DNA from 2 places in the Janthinobacterium sp. SUN120 genome. Region 2 is predicted to be linked to the other one. Evidence: predicted binding sites of a transcription regulator. Region 2 holds the regulator's gene; the other holds the start of a gene.

Region 1 (4,417 bases), on a different contig from region 2:
AGCAAGCCGATGACCAGGCCGCCCATCGGGCCGACAAAGCCGGCCGCCGGGGTGATCGCCACCAGGCCGGCCACGGCGCCGGACGCGCCACCGAGCATGGAAGGCTTGCCCTTGGAAATCCATTCGCCAAACACCCACGACAGGGTGGCGGCGGCCGTTGCCAGCAAGGTATTGACGAAAGCCAAAGCCGCCACGTCGCCCGCTTCCAGCGAGGAGCCGGCATTGAAACCGAACCAGCCCACCCACAGCAGCGACGCGCCTATCATGGTCATCGTCAGCGAGTGCGGTGCCATCGATTCGCGGCCATAACCGACGCGCTTGCCGATCATGATGGCGCCCACCAGGCCGGCGACAGCGGCGTTGATGTGCACCACGGTGCCGCCGGCGAAGTCCAGCGCGCCTTTTTGCCAGATCCAGCCAGCCTTCAGGGCTTCGCTGGCCGAGGTGGCGGCGTTGGTGATCAGGTCAGGACCAGTCCAGAACCACATCATGTGGGCCGCTGGCAGGTAGGCAAACGTGAACCACAGCACGACGAAGGCCAGCACGGCGGCAAACTTGGCGCGCTCGGCAAAGGCGCCGACGATCAGCGCGCAGGTGATGGCGGCAAACGTGCCCTGGAAAGCGACGAAGACGAACTCGGGAATGACGACGCCCTTGCTGAAAGTGGCGGCGGCGGCAAACGTGCCCTTGGCCGGATCCCAGATGCCGTTCAAGAACAGGCGGTCGAAGCCACCGAAGAAGGCGGTTTTTTCCGTGAAGGCGATCGAGTAACCGTAGATGCACCACAGCACGATGACCAGCGCGAACACCATGAACACTTGCATCAGCACCGACAGCATGTTTTTCGAGCGCACGAGGCCGCCGTAGAACAGGGCCAGGCCGGGGATCGTCATCAAGATCACCAGCAAGGTGCTGATCATCATGAAACTGGTGTCGCCCTTGTTGGCAACGGGCGCGGCGGCTGGCGCGGCAGCGGCCGGGGCCGGAGTGGCGGCAGCCGGTGCTGCTGCGTCAGGCACGGGCGTCACGGCCGGGGCGGCGACGGCCGCGGTCGTGGCCGCCTCCGTCTTGGCGGGCGCATCGGCAAAGCTCGGCGTGGCGACGCCAAACGCACACAGACAGGCTATCCCGGCTAGCAATTTTGTTATATTTTTATGCATCAATATTCCCCTTAGAGCGCTTCGTTGCCGGTTTCACCGGTACGGATGCGGATGACCTGTTCCAGGTTGTAGACGAAAATCTTGCCATCACCGATTTTACCGGTACGCGCGGCGCCTTCGATCGCTTCGATGGCCTGGTCGACAATGGCGTCATCGACGGCCGCTTCAATCTTGGTTTTTGGCAAGAAATCAACGACATACTCGGCGCCACGGTAGAGTTCCGTGTGACCTTTCTGGCGGCCGAAACCCTTGACTTCCGTGACGGTAATGCCTTGCACATTGATAGCCGACAAAGCTTCGCGTACTTCGTCCAGTTTGAACGGTTTAATGATTGCAGTAATCATTTTCATGGCTGTCTCGCTTAAAAGGTTTTCGATACGGTCAGCACGAGACCGGATTTCGCCAGATTCTTGCCATTCGGTGCCAGCGATACGATATTGGCCTTGACGACCGCCAGGGCAACGGTCGCCATGCCGAAGTCCTTGGTCACGCCGATCTTGTAATCGCTGTAGCTGAGGGAATCGTTGTGTTCTACCTTCTGGCGCCCGGCGTGCAGATTCAAGATGTAACCGTCGTGCACCTCGACGTTGGCACCCACGTCGAGGTAGCCGCTGTTCTTGCTGTCGGCCACGCCGAACAGATTGGTGGTCGAATGCGAGTACTTGATGTACGCGGGACCATAGCCCAGTTGGCCATACAGCTCGAAGGTGTTGGCATTGGTGCTCAGTCCATTCGATGGGTAGAAATAGTACAGGCCGCCCACGTCATAGGTAAAATCCTTGCTGATCTCGCCCCGCTTGCCGCCGTAGATATCCCATTCCAGGTTGGTATCGCCGCCGCCGTCCTTGATCCATTTGATGCTCGACAGCCAGGTGCCCACATACAGGCCCGTCGGGTTATGGGTATAGTCGGCACCGCCGCTGATGGCCGGGTTCAGGCGGCTTTGCGAGATGCCGCGGTAACGGTAGTCGCTGGTCAGCGCCACGTTGTAGCTCACCACGTTATCCGGTACGGCTTCGGCCGCAGCAGGCGCCGCCACTGCATCCTGGGCCATGGCGCTACCGCACAAGGCGGTCATGGCCAGCGTCAACGCTGCAGCTAAAGTCATGTTCTTGGACAGATTCTTCATGGCGATTCCCTTTTATTGAACTTTTAAAGCGGTTGAGGTTTAAAATCTTGGCTGGAGATCACAAAGCGTTCATACCTTCTTTAGCAGAATACGTGCCAGCTCTATTGCCACCTTGACAGGTGCATTTCCGTCCATACATACCCTGCACACGGCCAGGAATGCGGCAACGGACTGCTGAAGCACAATGAAGCGCCCAGTTTCGCACCAGATTAACGCCGCTGTGCACCGCAATGGTGCGATGCACAGGCCGCACCATAAAAGGACTGACCATGGACATGAATACCTTCTTTAACGACTTGCAGGGCAAGATCCATCAAGCCATCGAAAACTCGCCGGCCAAGGATATCGAGAAAAATGTGAAATCGATGATGACCCAGGGCTTCGCCCGCCTCGATCTCGTCACGCGCGAGGAATTCGATATCCAGGCGCAAGTGCTGGCCAAGACCCGTGCCAAACTGGATGCACTGGAATTGCGCCTGATCGAACTGGAAACGCGCCTGAACGATCCAAAAGCCTAAGCAGCCGCTGCACGCAGGGCGCCGTAATCGGCGACCTTGCTGGCATACCTCAAGCCTCACACCTTTTCAAGCGCTAGACTGATCCTGCCCGCGTCCGCGCTACAGGGGAGTCTGATGAGCCTGGCCGTCCTGAAAAGCCGCGCCCTGGCCGGCATGGAGGCGCCCGAGGTAAGTGTCGAAGTCCACCTTGCCAATGGCTTGCCTTCGTTTACGATAGTCGGCCTGCCGGATACGGAAGTGAAGGAGTCGCGCGACCGCGTGCGTGCCGCGTTGCAAAACTGCGGCTTCGAGATGCCAGCGCGGCGCATCACGGCCAATCTGGCGCCGGCAGACTTGCCCAAGGAATCGGGCCGCTTCGACTTGCCCATCGCACTGGGCATCCTGGCCGCCTCCGGCCAGTTGCCGGGCGACCAATTACAGCACTATGAATTCGCGGGCGAACTGTCGCTGTCTGGCCAGTTACGTCCCATCCGCGGCGCCCTGGCCATGACCTTTGCCATGCAGCGCAGCCAGTCAGGCACGCCACGCGCCTTCATCCTGCCGCAGGCGAACGCGGACGAGGCGGCTCTCGTCAGCGATGCCTGCATCTATCCCGCCCACAGCCTGCTCGAGGTCTGCGCGCATTTTGCCAGGCACGCCAGCCAGACTGCCCTGCAACGCCACCAGCCCGTGCTGGCAGCGCACGCTTTTCCCTATCCCGACTTTGCCGACGTGCAAGGGCAGCTGCAGGCGCGACGCGCACTGGAAGTGGCGGCAGCGGGCGGTCACAACGTCCTGATGGTGGGACCACCGGGCGCAGGCAAGACCATGCTGGCCAGCCGCTTCCCCGGCGTGCTGCCGCCCATGAGCGATGACGAGGCGCTGGAATCGGCGGCCGTGCATTCGCTGGGCAGCCACTTCAAGGTGGAGCATTGGAAACGGCGGCCCTACCGCGCCCCGCACCAGACGGCGTCCGGCGTAGCCCTGGTGGGCGGCGGCAACGTGCCGCGGCCAGGTGAAATCTCGCTGGCCCACTGCGGCGTGCTGTTTCTTGATGAAATTGCCGAATTCCACCGCCGGGTGCTCGACGTGCTGCGCCAGCCCATGGAATCGGGCGTGATCAGCATTTCACGCGCGGCACGCCAGGCCGAGTTTCCTGCCCGTTTTCAATTGATCGCCGCCATGAATCCCTGCCCGTGCGGCTATCTGGGCCACGCTTCCGGTCGTTGCCGCTGTACGCCAGACACCGTATTGCGCTATCACAATCGTCTGTCGGGCCCCCTGCTCGACCGTATCGACCTGCAGATTGAAGTGGCCGCCATGCCGCCGACGGCGCTGGGGCGACGTGCAGGTGCCGGCGAAAGTACGCAAGCGATCGCCGCGCGGGTAGCGGCAGCCTATGCCTTGCAGTTGGCACGTCAGGGAAAAGCGAACCAGCAGCTGAGCAACACAGAAATCGAACAACATTGTCGCCTGGAACCACATGGCGAACAGTTGTTGCATGGCGCCATGACACGCCTGCACTGGTCGGCGCGCACCTACCACCGGGTGCTGCGCGTGTCGCGCAGCATCGCGGACCTGGCGGGCAGCCCCGCCATCACGCAACCGCATGTTGCCGAAGCGATCCAGTA
Region 2 (4,417 bases):
CGCATATCGACCAGGATAATACCCGGCTGCAACTGCACCGCAAGGTCGTGATCGACCGCGTGGCCAGTCCGAAGGCGCAGAACCTGACGGTCAAGACGGAAGCGCTGACGGTGTTCCCGGACGAGGAAAGAATGGAAACGGATGTGCCTGTCGATATCCTGACGGGCGCCTCGCGCATCAATGGCGTCGGCATGAAGGCGAATAACGCCACCGGCGTCGTGGAAGTGCAGAATGCGCTGCGCATGGTCCTCCCGCCGAAACCGCGCCCGGCCGCGGCGGCAAAATGACAGAATGAAACAAGGAAACCATATTATGAAGAACATCTTGCTGTTGACCGTATTTTCGCTGGCCATCATGGGCGTGGCGCATGCCGAGAAGGCCGATTCCGAGAAGGAAGCCGTCATCACGGCACGCAGCGGCCACGTCGATGACATCAAGCAGGTGCGCACCCTGACGGGTGACGTCGTGCTGGTCAAGGGTACCCTGACCATGAAGGCGGGCCGGGCCCTGATCACGGAAGACCCGCAAGGCTACCAGTTCATCACCTTCTGGGCCGATCCCGGCAAGCTCGCGACCTTCCGCCAGAAGCGCGATGGCGCGGGCGACCTGTGGGTCGAAGGCGAAGCGGAGCGCGTGGAATACGACAACAAGACGGAAGTGGTGAAACTGTTTTCCAGAGCCAAGCTGACGCGCCTGGAAGGGGCGAAAGTCACCGATGTGGCCAACGGCGCCTTCATCTCGTATGACAGCCGCAAGGAAGAATTTGCGATGGAAAATTCCAACAGCGGCACCAGCACCGCCGATGGCGGCAGCGTGCGCATGGTGATCCAGCCGAAGACCAAGGCGCCGGCAGCGGAGAAAGCGCCGGCCACGCCCGCGCCAGGAAAGAAATAATGGAAAATACACGTTGCGGCAGCACCCTGATCGTTCGCGGGCTGCAAAAAACCTATGGCAAGCGGCAAGTCGTGCATGATGTCTCGCTGCAAGTCGAATGCGGCGAAGTGGTGGGCTTGCTGGGCCCGAACGGCGCCGGCAAGACCACCTCGTTCTACATGATCGTCGGCCTGGTGCCGTCCGATGGCGGCAGCATCGATATCAGCGGCGTGGATATCTCCAGCCTGCCGATCCACCGCCGCGCACAGATGGGCCTGTCCTACCTGCCGCAGGAAGCGTCCGTCTTCCGCAAGCTGACGGTGGAAGACAATATCCGCGCCGTGCTGGAAATCCAGACCGTCGAAGGCCGTCCGCTGACGAAGGCCGAGATCGAGGAACGGCTGGATAAATTGCTGGCCGACCTGCAGATTGAAAAGCTGCGCGAGAACCAGGCGCTGTCCCTGTCCGGTGGCGAACGCCGCCGCGTGGAAATCGCCCGCGCGCTGGCCACCGATCCCCGTTTCGTGCTGCTCGACGAGCCGTTCGCCGGCGTCGATCCGATCGCCGTGATCGAGATCCAGCGCATCGTGCGTTTCTTGAAGGAGCGCAATATCGGCGTGCTGATTACCGATCATAATGTGCGTGAGACGCTGGGTATTTGCGACCGCGCCTACATCATCAACCAGGGCTCGGTGCTGGCGTCGGGACGCCCCGACGACATCATTGCGAACGAGTCGGTACGCCGGGTCTATCTGGGCGAACACTTCCGCATGTAAGCCAATGAAACAATCATTGCAGCTGCGCACTTCGCAGCACCTGGCACTGACGCCGCAGTTGCAGCAATCGATACGCCTGTTGCAATTGTCTACCCTGGAATTGCACCAGGAATTAGAGCAATTGCTGACGGACAATCCCTTGCTCGAACGCCTCGACGATCCGCTCGACCGTTCGCTGCGCCTGCTGTCCGACGGGGCCTTGAGCTCCACGGCCGCACCGGCCGAAGGGCCGCCCCAGCCACCAGGCCAGGAGGCGCCCGCAGCGCCGGCCGAAGCGGAAGCGTTTGACGGCGAGGGTGGCGACAGCCCGGCCGCCGCGGATGGCGGCGACAGCGACTGGAGCGAGGCGAGCCGGGGCAAGGCGCCCGACGACGAAGATTCGCGTCCGCAATTGGAGGCTCATCACTGCACGCTGCGCGAACACCTGATGGAGCAGATGCGCGTGACGGTGCTCGAATTGCGCGACCGCGCGCTGGTCGAGCTGATCATCGACGCGCTCGACGACAATGGCTACCTGGAAGAGTCGCTCGACGACATCCTGGCGCGCCTGCCGGAAGAGCTGGAAATCGACGCCGACGAGATGCGCACGGCCTTGTCGCTGCTGCAAAGTTTCGATCCGCCGGGCGTGGGCGCGCGCAACGCGTCCGAATGCCTGGCCCTGCAAATCAAGCGCTTGCCGCACATCGCCATGGTGACGCGGCGCATGGCCCTCGTGATCGTGGAAAAGCACCTGGCCTGGTTTGCCCAGCGCGATTTCAACAAGCTGAAAAAAGCCCTCGATTGCGACGATGAAGACTTGCGCGAAGCGCAGACGGTGATTCGCCAGTGCAATCCGCATCCGGGCGCCGTGTTCGCCTCGGACGTCTCCGATTACGTGGTGCCCGACGTCGTCGTCAAGCGCGCGCGCAATGGCTGGCAAGTCACCCTGAACAACGACGTCATGCCGCGCCTGCGCGTCAACGCCATGTACGCCAACTTGCTCAAGCAGGGCAAGGGGGAGGGCGCCATGGGCGCACAGTTGCAGGAAGCCAAGTGGCTGATCAAGAATATGCGCCAGCGCTTCGACACGATCCTGCGTGTGGCGCAGGCGATAGTAGAAAGACAAAAGAACTTTTTCTCGCATGGGGCCGTTGCCATGCGCCCCCTTGTGCTCCGTGAAATAGCTGATACACTGGGTTTACACGAGAGTACTATCTCGCGGGTAACAACTCAAAAGTACATGCTGACCCCGCACGGCATGTTCGAGTTGAAATATTTCTTTGGTAGCCACGTCGCCACCGAAGCGGGGGGCGAAGCGTCATCGACGGCGATACGGGCATTGATCGTGCAACTGACAGGAGCAGAAGACCCTAAAAATCCTTTATCCGACAGTAAGATTGCGGACATGCTGGGGGAACAAGGCATGGTGATTGCGCGACGTACTGTTGCCAAATACCGGGAAGCATTAAAAATTCCGCCAGTGAGCCTGCGTAAGTGTTTGTAAGTTTTTTTCGGTTCCTCTGCGGGCCGGATAGGATGGACCGCACGAACCCGATCATCTTTAGGAGTGTGTATGAATCTCACCATCAGCGGACATCATCTCGAAGTGACACCAGCCATCCGTGAATACGTACAAACGAAGCTGGAGCGCGTGAAACGTCATTTCGATCAAGTCATCGATATCGCCGTGATTCTGACCGTGGATAACCTCAAAGAGAAAGAAAAACGTCAAAAGGCTGAAGTCAACCTGCGTTTGAGCGGCAAGACTGTCTATGTGGAAAGCTTGGCGCACGACCTGTACGCCGCGATCGATACCCTGATCGACAAGCTCGATAGGCAAGTGATGAAATACAAAACCAAAGTGCAAGGGCACGGTAAAGAGGCGATCAAGCATCTGCCAGACAACTCCGAGGAAGAAGCCGTCGTCGCCGTCTAAGGCCACCCGCTTCCAGCAGTTGTGATCAACTAAGGGCGCACATTGCGCCCTTTTTTGCGCCCAGCGGAACGCAATGTTCCCCGCGCAGGTATTAGAATATTCGCACTTTCACTTCTTTCTAGCCTGCCATGAGCGACTTCGTCCAGACTTCCATCCGCAACCGCACCGGGCACATCGTGCTCGACCGTCCGAAAGCCTTGAATTCCCTGTCGCTGGAGATGGTGCGCGCCCTGAGCGCGGCCCTGCTGGCCTGGCGCGACGATCCGCAGGTGGACGCCGTCGTGATCCGCTCCAGCAGCGATAAGGCCCTGTGCGCCGGTGGCGACATCCGTTTCTTTTACGATGCGGGTCTGGCCACGCCGCAAGGCGGCAGCGCCCTGCTGGAAGATTTCTTTACGGAAGAATATGCTTTAAATCATTTAATTCATTTCTACCCGAAACCGTATATCGCCGTGATGGATGGCGTGGTGATGGGCGGCGGCATGGGTGTGGCGCAAGCCGGGCCAGGCAACCGCTTGCGCATCGTGACGGGCCGCACGCGCATGGCCATGCCGGAAGTCAATATCGGCCTGTTTCCGGACGTGGGCGGCAGTTATTTCCTGTCCCGCCTGGCCGGCCAGCTGGGCCTGTACCTGGGCTTGACGGGCTTGACGATCAACGCGGCCGACGCCCTGTACACGGGCCTGGCCGATGTCTACCTGCCCGAAGCGCAGATGGGGGCGCTGCTGGACCTGTTTGAATCGACGCCGGGCGAGGCCTTGCCTGTGGCCATCAAGGCGCTGGCGGCACCATTCCAGGCCGAGGCAGGCGTTTCTCCCCTGGCCACGGCGCGCGCGGCGCTGGACCGCCATTT

What was found. The regulator sigma-54, encoded in region 2, starts transcription at its own class of promoters, with help from an activator protein. The targets are predictions, from matches to a motif close to TGGCANGNAANCTGCTTT.
Region 1: a site for sigma-54 is predicted at 2,370-2,387, ahead of O0879_RS27330 (TorF family putative porin). Genes of this name have one in related genera too.

The regions. Positions count from the first base shown of each region.
Region 1 is NZ_JAPUBW010000007.1:263,371-267,787, forward strand. It holds gene amt (ammonium transporter) at 1-1,160, opposite strand, end outside; gene O0879_RS27325 (P-II family nitrogen regulator) at 1,172-1,510, opposite strand; gene O0879_RS27330 (TorF family putative porin) at 1,522-2,289, opposite strand; gene O0879_RS27335 (accessory factor UbiK family protein) at 2,559-2,807, shown strand; gene O0879_RS27340 (YifB family Mg chelatase-like AAA ATPase) at 2,922-4,417, shown strand, end outside.
Region 2 is NZ_JAPUBW010000006.1:190,816-195,232, reverse strand. It holds gene lptC (LPS export ABC transporter periplasmic protein LptC) at 1-287, shown strand, start outside; gene lptA (lipopolysaccharide transport periplasmic protein LptA) at 313-894, shown strand; gene lptB (LPS export ABC transporter ATP-binding protein) at 894-1,649, shown strand; gene O0879_RS25335 (RNA polymerase factor sigma-54) at 1,654-3,132, shown strand; gene raiA (ribosome-associated translation inhibitor RaiA) at 3,202-3,564, shown strand; gene O0879_RS25325 (enoyl-CoA hydratase/isomerase family protein) at 3,693-4,417, shown strand, end outside.